4 regions of the Pseudomonas sp. St386 genome follow, and region 4 is predicted to be linked to each of the others. Evidence: predicted binding sites of a transcription regulator. Region 4 holds the regulator's gene; each other region holds the start of a gene.

Region 1 (4,213 bases), 1.4 Mb from region 4:
TGAGGGCCAGCAGGTTGGTTTGCTGGGCCACGGACTTGATCACGTCCAGCACGCTGCCGATCTTGTCGCTCTCGCGCTTGAGGTGGCCCATGGCTTCGGTGGAGTTGCCCACTTCCTTGGACAGGCGTTCGATCTGGGCGATGGCTTCGCCGACCACTTTTTCGCCTTCGCGAGCCTGCTGGTCAGCGGCAACTGCCGCTTCGGAGGCTTCCTCGGCATTGCGCGCCACTTCCTGCACGGTGGCGGTCATTTCGTGCATCGCAGTGGCGACCTGATCGGTTTCCACTTTCTGGCTGTTGACCCCGGCGCTGGTCTGCTCGGTGACGGCCGAGAGCTGTTCGGCGGCGCTGGCGATTTGCGTGACGCCGTCGCTGATACCCCCGATCAGTTGCCGCAGGCTGATCACCATTCGCTGCAGGCTGCCTTGCAGTTGACCCATGTCGTCGCGGCGGGTGACCACCAGGTTATGGCTCAAGTCGCCGGAGGCGACACGTTCGAGAGCTACCAGGGTCTGTTGCAGTGGACCGACGATCTGCCGGGTGATGATCCATGCAGCCAGCAGGCCAAATGCCAGTGCCAGGATGGTGACGATGATCAGCGTTTCTTTCGCTTGAGCCGTTTCCTGGTCGCGTTTCTCGATCTGCGAGGTGGTCAAATGATTGTTCAGTTCATGCAAACGGCTGTCCTGGTCGGCCATTTTCTTGAGGGCCGAAGCACTGGCGACCTGTGAGTCGCGGAACTGGCTGACGGCAGCGCGATAAGCCTTCATCGATTCAGAAGCTTGTTGCAGGTTGGCGGCGTGTTGTTCCGGCAGTTTGCCCGGCAGGCTTTCAAGGTTTTTCAAGACGTTTTCGATGGCATCCAGTGCCGGTTGCTCTGCATCGGCCTTGCCGCTGTAGGTGTAGCCGCGGACCTGGTAGCGCGCCTGCTGGATCAGTTTGCTCTGCTCAACCACAGCGTTGAATTGAGCAACGCTGTCACCTTGGCGCAAGGCATTTTCGACTTCTGTCACCTTGGCCACGGCGTTGTCGGCGTTGGCGCCAAGCTTGGAGCGGGCCGATTCGCGGTTCTGTGTCGCCTGGGTCAGGTCGGCAAAGGCGCGTTTGTACTCATCGAGGATAGCCAACTGCTGATTGAGCAACTCCTGGTCTGCCGGACGTACAAACCGTTTGAGGGCGGCTTGGATGCTGTCCTGAAGCTTGCCCAGGAACTCGCTGACGACTGCTGGTCCTTGTTCGCCGCGCCGCATCTCATACTCGAGACTGGAGATTCGCAAATCCTTGGCCAACTCATTGAGGCTGGCGATGGACGCCTGTTTATCCGCGCGGCTGATCACGCTGCTCAGGCTGTTCCAGCCCGCGAAGGTGCTCAGGAGGGTCATGAGCAGCACCAGGCCAAAACCGAAACCCAGTTTGCGATTGACACTTACGTTTCCCAGCTTTTCGGTTAGCCAACTGAACATGCTGATACTCCCTCGAACCTTTTATAGGTCTTATGAGGAGAGTATCGACCATGTGACGGGGATCTGTAGAAAATAGGGCGGGGGATATCCGTGGTGAGGACGCTTGCCCACGCCCGGCGGCGAAACCGTTGCCAGTCCGAACGCCGTTGACGGCCGATTCGCGCTCGAACGGGAGCAAGGCCCCTCGCTACGGGGCTGTGCTCGCCGCTTTTTCGGTGTTTAGACTTTGAAGCGTCCCACCAGTGTCTGCAAATGAACCCCCAACCGTGCCAGTTCGGCGCTGGAGGCGGCGGTTTCTTCGCTGGAGGAGGCGGTTTGTTCGGAGACATCGCGAACGTTCACGACGCTGCGGTTGATCTCTTCGGCCACGGCGCTCTGTTGCTCGGCGGCGGCGGCGATCTGTTGGTTCATCGACTGGATCGCCGAGACCGTGCGGGTGATGTTTTCCAGTGAGCCGCCGGCACGACGTGTCAGTTCGACGCTGCTGTCGGTCAGGTTGCGGCTGTTGTCCAGGGTGGTGGCGACCTGTTCGGTGCCCGATTGCAGGTTGCCGATCAGTGCTTCGATTTCTTCGGTGGACTTCTGGGTACGCTGGGCCAGGCCACGAACCTCGTCGGCCACCACTGCGAAACCACGCCCGGCTTCACCGGCACGGGCCGCCTCGATGGCCGCATTGAGGGCCAGCAGGTTGGTTTGCTGGGCGACGGACTTGATCACGTCCAGCACGCTGCCGATCTTGTCGCTCTCGCGCTTGAGATGACCCATGGCTTCGGTGGAATTGCCCATTTCCTTGGACAGGCGTTCGATTTGGGCGATGGCTTCACCCACCACTTTTTCGCCTTCGCGAGCCTGCTGGTCCGCGGCGACCGTCGCTTCGCAGGCCTCTTCGGCATTGCGCGCCACTTCCTGCACCGTAGCGGTCATTTCGTGCATGGCGGTGGCGACCTGGTCGGTTTCCACTTTCTGTTTGTTGACCCCGGCGCTGGTCTGCTCGGTGACGGCCGAGAGCTGTTCGGCGGCACTGGCGATTTGCGTGACACTGTCGCTGATGCCGCCGATCAATTGCCGCAGGCCCACGGTCATGCTCTGTATGGCGCGTTGCAGTTGGCCCAGTTCGTCGCGGCGCTCGGCGCTGAGGTTGTGGGTCAAGTCACCTGCCGCCACGCGTTCGGCGACCTTGAGCGTCTGCTCCAATGGTATGACGATCTGCCGGGTGATCGCCATGGCAGCGATCACGCCGAACAGCAAGGCCAACGCGGCGGCCGAGACCAGCAACGTGTTGGCTTTGGTCGCATCATGGTCGCGCACGACTGTCTGGGACAGCGTGAGGTCTCGACTGGCCCCGCGTAGCACAACCCCCAGGTCGGACATGCGTTTGATGGCGGCAGCGCTGGCGGTCTGGGCTTCACGGAACTGGTTGACCGCGGCACGATAGGTCTTGAACGACTCGCTGGCCTGTTGCAGGTTGGCGGCGTGTTCATCGGGCAGTCGGGCCGGCAGGCTGCCGAGGGCTTTCAACGCGTTATCGATGGCATCCAGGGCTGGCTGCTCGGCGTCGGTCTCAACGCTGTAGGTATAACCGCGAACCTGATAGCGGGCTTGCTGGATGGCCTTGCTCAGGCTGACCACACTGTCGAGTTGAGCAGCGTTGTCGCTTTGCCGTATGGCGGTTTCAACGCTGGTGACTCGGGCCACGGCGTTATCGGCACTGGCGCCCAGTTTGCTGCGCGCATCCTCACGACTGGCCATGGCTCGGACCAATTCGGCGAGGGCAACCTTGTAATCGGCGACAGCGGCCAGTTGTTTGTCGACGATCGCCACATCGGCTGGCTGTTCGATCGATTGACGGGCGGTCTGGAGCCCTGGCTCCAGTTTGCCGATCAGATCGTTGATTTCCCCCGAACCCTTTTCACCCCGGGTCGAGTAATAGTCCATGCGCGCGGAGCGCAGGTCCTTGGTCAGGTCGTTCAGGCTGGCGATGAGCCCGAGTGTGTCGCCGCGTGCAATCACATTGCCTAGGCCGGTCCATCCGGTGAAGGCAATCATCAAGGTTAAGAGCAGCACCAGACCGAAGCCGAAGCCGAGTTTGCGATTAACGCCTACGTTACCTAACCATTGGAACATGCTGATACTCCCTTGAAGGGCGGAACTGCTTTGTACAAAGCGCTATCGGCCCATAAAGGGGGAGCAGGAGAAATGAGTTAGATGCGTTTGGAATACGGTGGCAAACCAACGGGATCAGAACAGTCGTGCAAGCAGCGCGGTAACCGCGGTCTCGACCCGCAGGATCCGCTCGCCCAGTTGCACCGGTTGCAGGCCGGCCTTGGCCAACAGGTCGATCTCGTAGGGAATCCAGCCGCCTTCCGGGCCGATGGCCAGTGTCACCGGTTCTGTCAGCGCGCGAGGGCAGGGTGGGTAGTTGCCAGGGTGACCGACCAGGCCCAAGGTGCCGTCGGTCATGGCTGGCAGGCGGTCTTCGACGAAGGGCTTGAAGCGTTTTTCGATGATGATTTCCGGCAGCACGCTGTCCCGGGCTTGTTCCAGGCCCAGGATCAGTTGCTCGCGGATGGCCTCGGGTTCGAGAAACGGCGTCTGCCAAAAGCTCTTTTCCACGCGATAGCTGTTGACCAGCACCACGCGCGGCACGCCCATGGTGGCGACGGTCTGGAACACCCGCCGAAGCATTTTCGGACGTGGCAGGGCGAGCACCAGGGTCAGCGGCAACTTGGCCGGTGGAGGCTGGTCGAGGGT
Region 2 (4,213 bases), 1.3 Mb from region 4:
TGGAATACGCCCGCGAACGCCCGCAGGGCCGGGTGCCCGACAGCAAGGACCCGACCACCGCCCCCGTGGCGATCATCCAGCACGCCGACGTGCGCCGCATGCTGCTGACCCAGAAGGCCTACGTTGAAGGCTCGTTTGACCTGGGCCTGTACGCCGCGCGCTTGTTCGACGACACCACCACCCTGGAAAGCGAAGCCGAGCGTCGGCGCGCCCATGAGCTGCTGGATTTGCTGACCCCGATCGTCAAATCCTGGCCCTCGGAGTTCTGCCTGAAGGCCAACGAGCTGGCGATCCAGATTCTGGGGGGCCACGGCTACACCCGCGAATACCCGGTGGAGCAGTATTACCGCGACAACCGCCTGAACCCGATCCATGAAGGCACCCACGGCATCCAGTCCCTGGACCTGCTGGGGCGCAAACTGGCGCAGAACGGCGGTGCCGGGCTCAAGCAATTGATCCGCCTGGTGGCCAACACCACTGAACGCGCCCAGGCGCACGCATCACTGACACCGTTGCGCCAGCCGCTGGAAGCGCTGGTGGCGCGCCTGCAAACGGTCACCCTGGGCCTGCTGACGGACCTGGCCCAGGGCAAGGTCAACAGCAGCCTCGCCAACTCGGCGCTGTACCTGAAGGTATTTGGGCACATGGTGATCGGCTGGCGCTGGCTGGAACAGGCGATTCGTGCCGAGGAAGGCCTGGCCAAGGGGGATACCGCAGACAGCGACTTCTATAAAGGCAAGCTGCAAGCGGCGCGCTACTTCCTGACCTGGGAAGTGCCGGGTTGTCATCATGAGCTGGCGATTCTTGAGGCGCGGGATGATACGTGCCTGGGGATGCGGGATGAGTGGTTCTGAGCCGGATCATGCAGCGGGGCTGAATCCCATCGCGAGCAGGCTCGCTCCCACAGGGGGTTCCAAGTGAACACGACATCTGCGTTCACCACCATCCACTGTGGGAGCGGGCTTGCTCGCGAAGGCGGTGGATCAGGCAAATCAATTGCAACTGACATACCGCCTTCGCGAGCAAGCTCGCTCCCACAGTCAACCCTAACTGGCGGTTTCAGGCCTGCTGGATCGTCTTGGCAATCACATCGACCGTGGCGCTGACTTGCTCTTGGTAACGGTCGAGTTCCGCTTGATGTTGTTTCTGCATTTCCATCTGCTGCGAACACAAGTTCATGGCCGCCAATACCAACAGGCGATCACCGATCAGCGTCGGGTATTTCCTTTTCGTGTCGGCCAGTGCGGCCTTGAGCATCGAAGCGGCGTCCAGCAGGGCCTGTTCCTGCCCGGCCGGCGCCTTGATTGAATAGTCCTCTCCCAGGATCGAGATGACTGTCACCCCATCGGCGCCGTGCTTCATGCGCTGACAGGCCCGGCGCTGGCGCGCTCGATCAGGGCCTGGATGCGGGCGGCGGTGGTGCCGTGCAGTTCTTCCTGTTCCATCAGGCTCAGTTGCAGGCTTTCGTTTTCATCCTTGACCTTGGCAAGCTCCGCGCCCAGGGTTTCGTTCAGGCCGGTGAGGTGACGGTTCTGTTGCACCAGGTCATTGACCAGTTGCTCCAACTGGCTGAGGGATGTTTCCAACATATTGATTTCCAGGCATTTTCAAGGGGCGCGTACGATAAAGAAAAGTCACTGCCAATACCACGCTTTACGGGGTAGCAGGGCTTTGCGGCGAGTTTTAGAGACTGCAAATGGGGAATCTGGTTCCGACCCTTCGTCGCACCGCAGCCTTTGCTCTGTGACAAAAGCACGCATGTCACTCAAGACTTTAGTCGTATGACCGATAAGTCAGGTAACAGCAGTCACAGCCCCGCACGGACGCGGCTACTTCCGGTACTTTCCATGTCCCTACGTAATATGAACATCGCGCCGCGGGCGTTTCTGGGGTTTGCCCTGATCGGCGCCCTGATGCTGGCCCTCGGGGTGTTTGCCCTGACCCAGATGAGCACCATTCGCGCATCCGGCGAAAGCATCACCCAGAACAGCGTGCCTAGCATCAAGGCACTGAACGAGTTCACCCAACTCACCCTGCGGCTGCGCGTGCTGTCCTATCGCTTGCTGACCAATCGCGAGCCGGACACCCAGCAGAAAACCTTCGATCTGCTCGATCAACGCAACCAGCAGATCCGCGCTGCCCAGCTCACGTACGAGAAACTCATCAGCGCCCCGGACGAACGGGCCGCCTACGATCAATATGTGCAACTGCTGGGGCAATACCGTCAGCTCGAAGAGCGGATGAAAACCCTGTCGCGCAACAATCAGACCGATGAACTGCGGGCCCTGCTCAACACCGAACTGCTGAGCAACTCCGAAGCCATCAACGCGGCTCTCAACCGTCTGCTGGATATCAATAACCAACAAGCCGAGGCCTTCAATCAGGGTGCGGCACAGCAATATTCAACGGCCTTCAACTGGGTCGTCGCGCTGCTGGTCATCGCCACCGGCCTGACCCTGTTGTTCGCCTGGCTGCTGACCAACAGCATCACCAAGCCGATTGCCAACGCGCTGGATGCCGCCGAGGAAATCGCCAAGGGCAACCTGACCCGCCCGATTGTCGTCGATGGCAGCGACGAAGCCGGTCGCCTGCTGCGGGCGATGTCGACCATGCAGGAAAAACTGCGCGACACTTTGCAGCGGATCTCAGGGTCGGCCACACAGCTTGCGTCGGCGGCCGAAGAGCTCAACGCCGTCACCGACGAAAGTGCTCGTGGCCTGACCCAGCAGAACAACGAAATCGAGCAGGCCGCCACCGCGGTCAACGAAATGACCAGCGCCGTGGAAGAAGTCGCGCGCAATGCGGTGAGCACCTCCGAAGCCTCGAAAAACGCCACCACCTCCGCAGGCGATGGTCGCGACCTGGTACAGGAAACCGTCAGCGCCATCGAACGCATGAGCGCCGATGTGCAAAGCACTGCCGCCTTGATCGGCAACCTGGCCGATGAGTCCCGTGACATCGGCAAGGTGCTGGACGTGATCCGCGGCCTGGCCGACCAGACCAACCTGTTGGCGCTGAACGCCGCCATCGAAGCCGCCCGTGCCGGTGAGGCTGGTCGTGGTTTTGCCGTGGTCGCCGACGAAGTCCGCGCCCTGGCCCACCGCACCCAACAGTCGACCAGCGAGATCGAGCGCATGATCGGCAGCATCCAGAGCGGCACCGAACACGCTGTGGATTCGATGCGCAACAGCACCGAACGCGCGGAGTCGACGCTGAACATCGCCCGCGGTGCCGGCATGTCCCTGGACACGATCAACACCGCCATCGTCGAGATCAACGAACGCAACCTGGTGATCGCCAGTGCCGCCGAAGAACAGGCCCAGGTGGCCCGTGAAGTGGACCGCAACCTGGTGAACATCCGCGACCTGTCGGTGCAATCGGCCACCGGCGCCAACCAGACCAGCGCCGCCAGTGCCGAACTGTCGCGCCTGGCCGTGGATCTGAACAGCATGGTTGGGCGGTTCAGCCTTTAACCCCTGATGATCGGTCCCACGCTCCGCGTGGGACCGATCAGCTCCCCTCCCTCCCAACCTTTTTTGACAGCATCACATTTCAACAGGTTAGAATCGCTGGCACGCAGACTGCATGGTCAGCCTGTGCCCGCCCTTCAGTTTTCCCGGAGTAACGCCTTTGACTGCGACGACCATCAACAGCCTGTTCTTGATCGGCGCGTTGCTGGTAGGTGCGAGCATTCTGGTGAGTTCTCTTTCGTCTCGCCTGGGCATCCCGATCCTGGTGATCATCCTGGCCGTGGGCATGGTGGCCGGTGTCGACGGCGCCGGTATTCTTTTCGATAACTACGCCACGGCCTACCTGGTCGGCAACCTCGCATTGGCCGTCATCCTGTTGGACGGTGGCTTGCGCACGCGGGTGTCGAGCTTTCGCGTCGCACTGTGGCCGGCGTTGTCGCTGGCCACCGTCGGTGTATTGATCACCACCGGGCTGACCGGCCTGGCGGCGGCGTGGCTGTTCAACCTGAACCTGATCCAGGGGCTGCTGATCGGCGCCATCGTCGGTTCCACCGATGCCGCGGCGGTGTTCTCGCTGCTGGGCGGCAAGGGCCTGAACGAACGGGTCAGCGCCACCCTCGAGATCGAGTCCGGCAGCAACGACCCCATGGCGGTGTTCCTGACCGTTACCCTGATCGGTATGCTCGCCAGCGGCGAAACCGGCCTGCATTGGAGCCTGCTGGGGCATCTGGTGCGCGAGTTTG
Region 3 (4,213 bases), 180 kb from region 4:
ACCTGAGAATCTCAGCTGCGATGCGCATAAGGATAAAATGATCCAGAGCCATCGATTAGAGGAGCGCTGCGAGGGATGGATTGTCAATCCGCTAGCTTTACCGGCTTTCCCCAGGCTTTTTTTCTTGGAAAAAAGTACCGGAGAATTATTGGCGGATGAGGCCTGTTGCGCGGAAGTCAGCCTGGAGGGGAATAAACATCCCACTACCCAGGCGCTGGTAGAGCACACGATCAGCATGCTGAATCTAAATTGTGATCGTTTGTGTGAAGCTCGGAAGCGCATACTTTGGCATATCGAGCGTAACAAAAAGCAGCTGCGCGATGCTGCGAAAACACCCCAGCAAGGTATGGATGAGTTGGCTCACCGTTTTTTACGTCAACGGTGGCCGAGCTTCTTCACTACTATCCGTTTCTGCTTGGGGGCAGCAGCGGAACAATATCTACAAAACAACGGGTATCGCGGGTAATAGTATTATCCGTGCGACAAAAGCACTTCATTGTCTAACTGCATGACAGTAGGGCCCGGAAGGTTTCCACCAAGGGTGGCGTTGCCGACGTTGATGCGGATGGTCACCAGCCATGCTGCTCCGGCGTATGCGGGCATGAACGCTGGCATGGTCAATTCGACGCTGCAGGTCGGTAACGCACTCAGCTTCGAGGTAATTGGGTGGGGGCTTCTACACGATCCTCGACGCAAGCATCGATCCGATCGCGATCACCCGTGATACATATCGCTCAGATTGAGCTTTTCATCTCTGCCAAAGATAGCCGGAAGTTTGTCGCACACTTTGTAGTTATAAAAGTGTGCGGCAATATTTTTCCAGTTCTGTGTTTCCTCAAAAAAGTGCGGACATTTTAACGGCTGGCATCCACGCTTACTTTGTAATAGGAAGCTCGCCAGTGATTACAAATTTATCGAACACTTTCTGACCATCACGTGCAGCTTGTCGAACGTCAAGAAATGTCAGCTCTTCGTGAGTGACTTTTCTGCGCGCTTTCTCGACTTTTTTTGTGGTAGCTATCGGAGCCTCCGAGGTGTGTATTTATGCTGATTGGTTATGTGACTAATCGAGTCCGGGTAACCCGGAGGGTTTCGGTGTCATCGAACCATGTTCGTTTGACGAAATGAGCTCCTAGGGTCAACGCCAATCAGTTAAGCAGCAAAGCTTTGCTCCCACAGACTTTATCTCTAGCTGACAAGTATTATCCCTAGGCAGGTTCCGCATCCAAGCGTCGCGCTATGACATCGAGCACGTCGCAGCCATCTCTCAAGGGAATGCAGCACAGCTGTGCAAAGTCCTGGAGGACCACTGAGTCACTCGGAATGTCCCCCCGCATGGCGAGGTTCTCTAAAAGCTGAGTGACCGCGCGAATTCTATAGCCTGCCGTGTCAAGCAAGATGTGCAAAGGCGCAGAAGTATCGACGAAGAGGGGTTGATCGTCGGCATTACTGGTAAGAGCCATGTATCTATTCATTTTTAAATTCCATTTGATTAAGGACCTTCTTAGTCGTCGCCAAACGAATAAGGTGGTAGCTATACGCGGGTTGGCGAACCGGACAAATAGAAAAACCGGCAGATCCGAAGATCTCCCACGCACAGCTACCGAAAAGCAGCATATTGCGCACGGTAGCGTTCCGCAATCCGTGAGAGGTTCCTGCATATTTGTCATGGGTCGCCAAACCCACGCCGCTCTTACGAACGGCACTTGGACTATAGAGCCCTTCTGGAGAAATCATCAATCAGATGATGAGTGAGAAAATTCCCTAAATTATGTGGGCGGGAAATGTCAGAAAATTCCCCGCAGCTATTGCCTCCACCCACCTTTTTTATCCCGCTCAACCCCCTCCGCGACCTGCATAACCCCGGTGTCCGCCAGACCCAAAGCTTTGTAACAATTGGACTAATGGTCTATAGCTCAAGGCAAGGCTGCCGATAGGCAGGTATTCCCCCGTGTAAGGAGTGACACCATGCCGCGGTTTTTTGCCGATCTGGGCTTTCGCTGGAAAATCACCCTGCCCATTGGGTTCCTGGCACTGCTGTTGGTGCTGATGGGGTGGTCGGGCATGCGTGGCATCGGTCAGGTGACGGAGTCCAGCACGCAGTTGACCAAGCGCTACCTGCCGGCCATCAGCCTGTTGCTCAACGCTGATCGTGATCTCTACCAGGCCTTTGTCGCCGAGCGCAGCCTGCTTGGGGGCAATGCGGGCAGTCATGCCGAGGCGCTGCGTGCCAGTCATCGGGACAATCTGAAGCAAGCTTATGATCGTGTGCAGAAATATGCCGCGATGCAGCCAAGTGCCGAGGCGTTGGCGCTGGTCAGTCAGTTCAATGACCGTTTCGCACAGTGGTCGCAGGTTTCGCGGCAGGTGGTCGAGCAGGCCGCGAGCAATCCCCAGGCGGCCAGTGCGCTGAGTTTTGGTGACGGTGAAAGTAAGTTCGACACCATGCGCGATGCCATCGACAAGCTCGGTGAACTGGAAGACGAAGCGTCTCTGCGCGAGGGGCAAGCGGCGATTGACCATGGCCAGGCGGTTGGGGTGCAGCAGGGCGGTATCTTGTTGGTGGGTCTGCTGGGTTGCATCCTGCTGATTGTGGCCTTGCCAATGGTCGTGCTGCGTCCGATGCGTCGGCTGCTGCACCGTGTCGAACAGATCGCCGAGGGCGGTGGGGATCTGAAGGGCCGTCTCGAGGTGCGTTCGGCTGACGAGCTGGGCCAGCTTGGCAGTGCGTTCAACCGTTTTCTCGATAAGCTGCAGCCGTTGATTGCCGAAGTGGGCCGCGTGACCGGGGAGGTGGATGCCGCCGCGCGGGCCATGGCCAATATGGCCGCGACCAATGACAAGTTGATCAGCAGCGAACACGCGGCGCTTGACCAGGTCAGTACGGCGGCGACCCAGATGAGTGCCGCAGTGCATGAGGTGGCACACAATGCCGTGAACGCGTCGGACGCCGCCCAGCAAGCCAGCAGTCAGTCTCGCGACGGCACCGCGGTTGTCAACAGCACCATCGAATCGATCCGTCAGTTGGCCCAGGAAGTGGAGAGCGCTTCGGGCACCATCGAGGCATTGGCCCTGGAAACCTCCAGCATCGGTGCCGTGCTTGAGGTCATCCGGGGCATTGCCGAACAGACCAACCTGCTCGCACTGAACGCTGCCATCGAGGCGGCCCGGGCGGGCGAGCAAGGCCGCGGTTTTGCTGTCGTGGCCGATGAAGTCAGGGCCCTGGCGGCGCGCACCCAGGATTCGACCAAGGACATTCAGGTGCGTATCGAACGGCTGCAAAGCGGTGTCGCCAAGGCCGTGCAAGCCATGCAGGTCGGCAGCAGCAAGGCCCGTGACAGTGTCGAACGTGCGGCGGGGGTCGATCAGGTGCTCAGTGGCACCAGCGGCTCGATTCTGCGGATCAACGACATGGCTGCGCAGATCGCCAACGCCTGCGAGGAGCAAAGCAGCGTCACCGAAGAGATCGCCCGCAACATCTCCGACATCCGCGACTTGTCCAACGAAGCGGCAGCGAACTCTGCCCAGAGCATGCAGGCTAGCCAACAGCTGTCCAGCCTGTCGAGAAACCTGGCAGAACTGACCGGCCGCTTCCGCACCTGAAACAGGGGGTGTCGTGTCTACTGACGAGCAGCTGCAAGCCCTGCATCAGGACGGTTTCGTCCTGATGCCCGGTGTGTTGGATGCCCGGCAGATCGCCGACCTGCGCCATGCCATCGACCAGTTGAAGCCCCAGCATTGGGACTACAGCGGCGTCATTGATCATTACAAATGCGTGTTCAATCGCAAGCCGTTCTGGCTGCCGTTCCTGGATGTGGCCGGGGTGATCGAGCTGGCCGAGGCGGCCCTGGGTGATGATTGCCATGTCATTGGCCAGACAGCCTGGCGCTGCCATCCCGGTTTTACCGGGGCGCCGTTGCACCTGGATTATCTGGCGATGCAATTGCCGCCAGGGCTGTTGGCCGACCCTGCCTTTGAACTGCCGATGCAGGTTTTTACCGCGCAGTTTTACCTGGATGACATCGACGCCGACTTGAGTCCGACCCAGGTCATTGCGGGCAGTCACAAGGCCGGCCGGGCGCCGGTGAAGGGCGAAACGCAGTGGCAAGGGCGCTCTGCGCAGCCGGTGCTGTGCCGGGCGGGCGATGTGTTGATACTGCGCAGTGAGTTATGGCACGCCGGTAGCGACAACCGCACCGCCGACCGCACGCGC
Region 4 (4,213 bases):
CTGATCGAGCAAGGCTTCGAATTCGTCGTCGGTGATGTCGGAGTTGTCGCCCGCCGCTTTCGGGGCAGCCGGAGTCGCCGCTGGCGTGACCGCATCGGGAGCGAACTGACCTTTGCCATGGAGCTGGTCGAGCAATGACTCGAACTCGTCGTCGGTGATTTCATCACTGGCGTCAGCTGTTGCATTGGCGGGCGGCGCAGCAGGTGCCGCCGGCGCTTCGGCTTGGGCCTTGACGGCGTTCAGCGAATCCAGCAGTTGTTCAAATTCGTTATCGGTGATGTCGCCCGACTCTTCGGCGACCGGCTCTTCAGCCACTGCCTCGGCAACCGGAGCCGCTTCATCAGCCGATTGCGGCTCCGCCAGGCGTGCCAGCGCGGCGAGCAACTCAGGCGTGGCAGCGGTGATCGGCGAGCGCTCACGCACTTCGCTGAACATGCTGTTGACCGCATCCAGCGCTTCAAGCACCACGTCCATCAGTTCCGAATCAACGCGACGCTCACCCTTGCGCAGGATGTCGAACACGTTTTCGGCAATGTGACAGCACTCCACCAGCTCGTTGAGCTGGAGGAAGCCGGCGCCTCCTTTTACAGTGTGGAAACCGCGAAAAATTGCATTGAGCAGATCCGCATCATCTGGTCGGCTTTCCAGCTCGACCAGCTGTTCGGACAGTTGCTCTAGAATCTCGCCGGCCTCAACCAGGAAATCCTGAAGGATCTCTTCATCGGCGCCGAAGCTCATTAATGGCTGCTCCTAAAACAGGGCTAAAACTCAGAATCCAAGGCTGGACAGCAAATCGTCCACATCGTCCTGACCGGACATAACGTCTTCTCTTTTATCGGCATGAATCTGCGGACCTTCACCCTGAGAGAGATGTTTTTGTGGATCTTTTTCAGCAAGCATCGCTTCACGGTCGTGTTCGATGCCTGCAAAGCGGTCTACCTGGCTGGCCATCAACACCAGTTTGAGCAGGTTACTTTCCACTTCGGTGACCAGTTGGGTCACACGCTTGATCACCTGGCCGGTCAGGTCCTGATAGTCCTGAGCCAGCAGAATATCGTTGAGGTTGCTTGCCACCGCGCGGTTCTCGGTGCTGCTGCGCGCCAGGAAACCGTCGACCCGACGGGCCAACTCCCGAAACTCTTCGGCGCCGACTTCGCGCCGCATGAACCGACCCCAGTCGGTGCTCAAGGCCTGGGCTTCTTCGCTCAGGCCGTTGACCAGGGGCGTTGCGCTTTCCACCAGGTCCATGGTGCGGTTGGCCGCGGCCTCGGTCAGCTTGACCACATAACCCAGACGCTCGGTGGCGTCGGTGATCTGCGAGACTTCCTCGGCCTGCGGCATATTCGGGTCGATCTGGAAATTGACAATCGCGCTGTGCAATTCACGCGTGAGCTTGCCCACCTCCTGATACAGACCGCGGTCACGGGTCTGGTTGAGCTCATGGATCATTTGAACCGCATCGCCAAAACGACCTTTTTCAAGGCTGTCGACCAGTTCGCGGGCATGTTTTTTCAGGGTCGATTCGAAATCACCCATTGAAGATTCGTTATCCATAGCTCCCCCGTGGCGCCGTTAACCGATGCGTTCGAAGATTTTTTCAATCTTCTCTTTCAACGCCTGGGCCGTGAAGGGTTTGACCACATAGCCGTTTACACCGGCCTGGGCCGCTTCGATGATCTGCTCGCGCTTGGCTTCGGCAGTGACCATCAGCACCGGAAGATGCTTGAGTTTTTCGTCGGCACGCACCTGGCGCAACAGGTCGATACCGGTCATGCCCGGCATGTTCCAGTCGGTGACCAGAAAATCGAAGTTGCCACTGTGCAACATCGGGAGCGCAGTGGTCCCGTCATCTGCTTCGGCCGTGTTGGTGAACCCAAGGTCACGCAACAGGTTTTTTATGATCCGCCGCATCGTTGAGAAGTCATCAACGATGAGGATTTTCATGTTCTTGTCCAATTCGACCTCCAAGCAGTCTTAAACGCGCCCAGCACCTGGACGCGCCATTTCAATCAATCCGGCACAACACTCGACAACGGTCTGGAGCACCACGGATGGAGACTGGCACAGCACCTGCCAGGCCAGCCTCGTTCGCAGTGTCCCCACACTGCCTGTCAACGCGCTCGCCACTCCCCCAAACGCCCCCGCAAACGGGCCGCGCACTGGCTGTGTAACTGGCTGACCCGCGATTCGCTGACCCCCAGGACCTCACCGATTTCCTTGAGGTTCAGCTCTTCGTCGTAGTACAGCGCCAAGACCAGCCGCTCACGCTCCGGCAAATTGGCAATCGCTTCCGCCAGCGCGCTCTGGAAACGTTCATCTTCCAGGTCACGCGACGGCTCCATGTGAGCACTCGCGTTATCCTCGTGCAGCCCTTCATGTTCGCCGTCCTGCAACAGGTCGTCGAAACTGAACAGGCGGCTGCCCAAGGTATCGTTCAAAATCCCGTAATAATCGTCGAGACTCAACTGGAGTTCGGCCGCAACCTCGTGATCTTTAGCGTCACGCCCGGTTTTAGCTTCAATTGCCCGAATTGCATCACTGACCATGCGGGTATTGCGGTGTACCGAACGCGGCGCCCAATCGCCCTTGCGGACTTCATCGAGCATGGCACCGCGAATGCGAATACCGGCATACGTCTCGAAACTCGCGCCCTTGCTCGCGTCGTATTTGTTCGACACTTCGAGCAGGCCGATCATGCCCGCCTGGATCAAGTCTTCAACCTGGACACTGGCCGGCAACCGCGCCAGCAAGTGATAGGCGATACGCTTGACCAGTGGCGCGTAACGCTCGATCAATTCGTATTGGGCGTCCCGTGCCGATTTTTTATAGAGATGGTTGTAACCGCTGGCTGTCATAGCACGGGCCCTGCTGTTTGTTGCACAAGACGCTCGACGAAAAATTCCAGATGCCCGCGAGGGTTGGCCGGCAGTGGCCAGGTATCGACCTTCTGGGCGATGGCCTTGAACGCCAGCGCGCATTTGGAGCGTGGAAAGGCTTCATAAACGGCACGTTGCTTCTGGACGGCCTTGCGTACGCTTTCGTCGTAAGGCACTGCGCCGACGTATTGTAGGGCGACGTCCAGGAAGCGATCCGTGACCTTTGTCAACTTGGCGAACAGGTTGCGTCCTTCCTGCGGGCTCTGGGCCATGTTGGCCAGGACGCGGAAGCGGTTCATGCCATAGTCGCGGTTAAGCAACTTGATCAGGGCATAGGCGTCGGTGATGGACGTCGGTTCGTCGCAGACCACCAGCAGCACTTCCTGGGCCGCGCGGACGAAACTGACGACCGAGTCACCGATACCGGCTGCGGTGTCGATCACCAGCACATCGAGGTTGTCGCCGATGTCGCTGAAAGCCTGGATCAGGCCCGCGTGCTGGGCCGGGGTCAGGTGAACCATGCTCTGGGTGCCTGAGGCAGCCGGCACGATGCGAATCCCGCCCGGCCCCTGCAACAACACGTCACGCAGCTCACAGCGCCCTTCAATCACGTCCGCCAGCGTGCGTTTGGGTGTAAGCCCCAACAACACGTCGACGTTCGCCAGGCCCAGGTCGGCGTCCAGCAGCATGACCCGTCGGCCAAGCTCTGCCAGAGCCAGGGACAAGTTCACTGACACGTTAGTCTTCCCGACGCCACCTTTGCCGCCGGTCACCGCGATCACCTGTACGGGATGCATGCTGCCCATGTTCGTTCTTTACCTTGTCTTACTTAGACGGAGGCCACATTACTGGCTGCGCGTTCGCATACGGAACAATGCATGGCAGACCATCGATGTAGGTACAAAAAATATTCATGATTACCTCAGCCGACCTGCTTGGTCGGGCTGTGGTAGATATCAGCGAACATATCAGCCATGGCTTCTTCGCTGGGTTCTTCCTGCATTTGCACACTCACGGCACGACTGACCAGTTGATGACGGCGCGGCAGATGCAAATCATCCGGGATCCGCGGCCCGTCGGTCAGGTAGGCCACCGGTAATTCATGACCGATCGCCAGGCTCAACACCTCGCCCAGGCTTGCCGTTTCGTCCAGCTTAGTCAGGATGCAGCCGGCCAGCCCGCAGCGTTTGTAGCTGTGGTATGCGGCGGTTAGAACCTGTTTCTGGCTGGTGGTTGCCAACACGAGATAATTTTTTGACTTGATACCGCGTCCGGCCAGGCTTTCGAGCTGCATGCGCAGGGCTGGATCGCTGGCTTGCAGGCCTGCGGTATCGATC

Evidence for each region. Region 4 encodes FliA, which starts transcription of late flagellar genes. Its sites were predicted from a motif close to CTAAAGTTTNNNNNNNNNNNGCCGNTAA; they were not measured.
Region 1: a site for FliA is predicted at 1,504-1,531, ahead of KI235_RS02140 (methyl-accepting chemotaxis protein). Genes of this name have one in related genera too.
Region 2: a site for FliA is predicted at 1,765-1,792, ahead of KI235_RS02520 (methyl-accepting chemotaxis protein). Genes of this name have one in related genera too.
Region 3: a site for FliA is predicted at 1,910-1,937, ahead of KI235_RS07445 (methyl-accepting chemotaxis protein). Genes of this name have one in related genera too.

What each region holds. Positions count from the first base shown of each region.
Region 1 covers NZ_AP021900.1:488,478-492,690, forward strand. The annotation lists gene KI235_RS02140 (methyl-accepting chemotaxis protein) at 1-1,462, opposite strand, end outside; gene KI235_RS02145 (methyl-accepting chemotaxis protein) at 1,682-3,586, opposite strand; gene KI235_RS02150 (16S rRNA (uracil(1498)-N(3))-methyltransferase) at 3,701-4,213, opposite strand, start outside.
Region 2 covers NZ_AP021900.1:574,125-578,337, reverse strand. The annotation lists gene KI235_RS02535 (acyl-CoA dehydrogenase) at 1-854, shown strand, start outside; gene KI235_RS02530 (cell division protein ZapA) at 1,060-1,362, opposite strand; gene KI235_RS02525 (hypothetical protein) at 1,359-1,589, opposite strand; gene KI235_RS02520 (methyl-accepting chemotaxis protein) at 1,848-3,473, shown strand; gene KI235_RS02515 (potassium/proton antiporter) at 3,631-4,213, shown strand, end outside.
Region 3 covers NZ_AP021900.1:1,680,719-1,684,931, forward strand. The annotation lists gene KI235_RS07440 (retron system putative HNH endonuclease) at 1-466, shown strand, start outside; gene KI235_RS30350 (hypothetical protein) at 1,209-1,475, opposite strand; gene KI235_RS07445 (methyl-accepting chemotaxis protein) at 1,969-3,603, shown strand; gene KI235_RS07450 (phytanoyl-CoA dioxygenase family protein) at 3,617-4,213, shown strand, end outside.
Region 4 covers NZ_AP021900.1:1,857,088-1,861,300, reverse strand. The annotation lists gene KI235_RS08220 (chemotaxis protein CheA) at 1-738, opposite strand, end outside; gene KI235_RS08215 (protein phosphatase CheZ) at 769-1,554, opposite strand; gene KI235_RS08210 (chemotaxis response regulator CheY) at 1,573-1,944, opposite strand; gene fliA (RNA polymerase sigma factor FliA) at 2,112-2,855, opposite strand; gene fleN (flagellar synthesis regulator FleN) at 2,852-3,682, opposite strand; gene flhF (flagellar biosynthesis protein FlhF) at 3,799-4,213, opposite strand, start outside.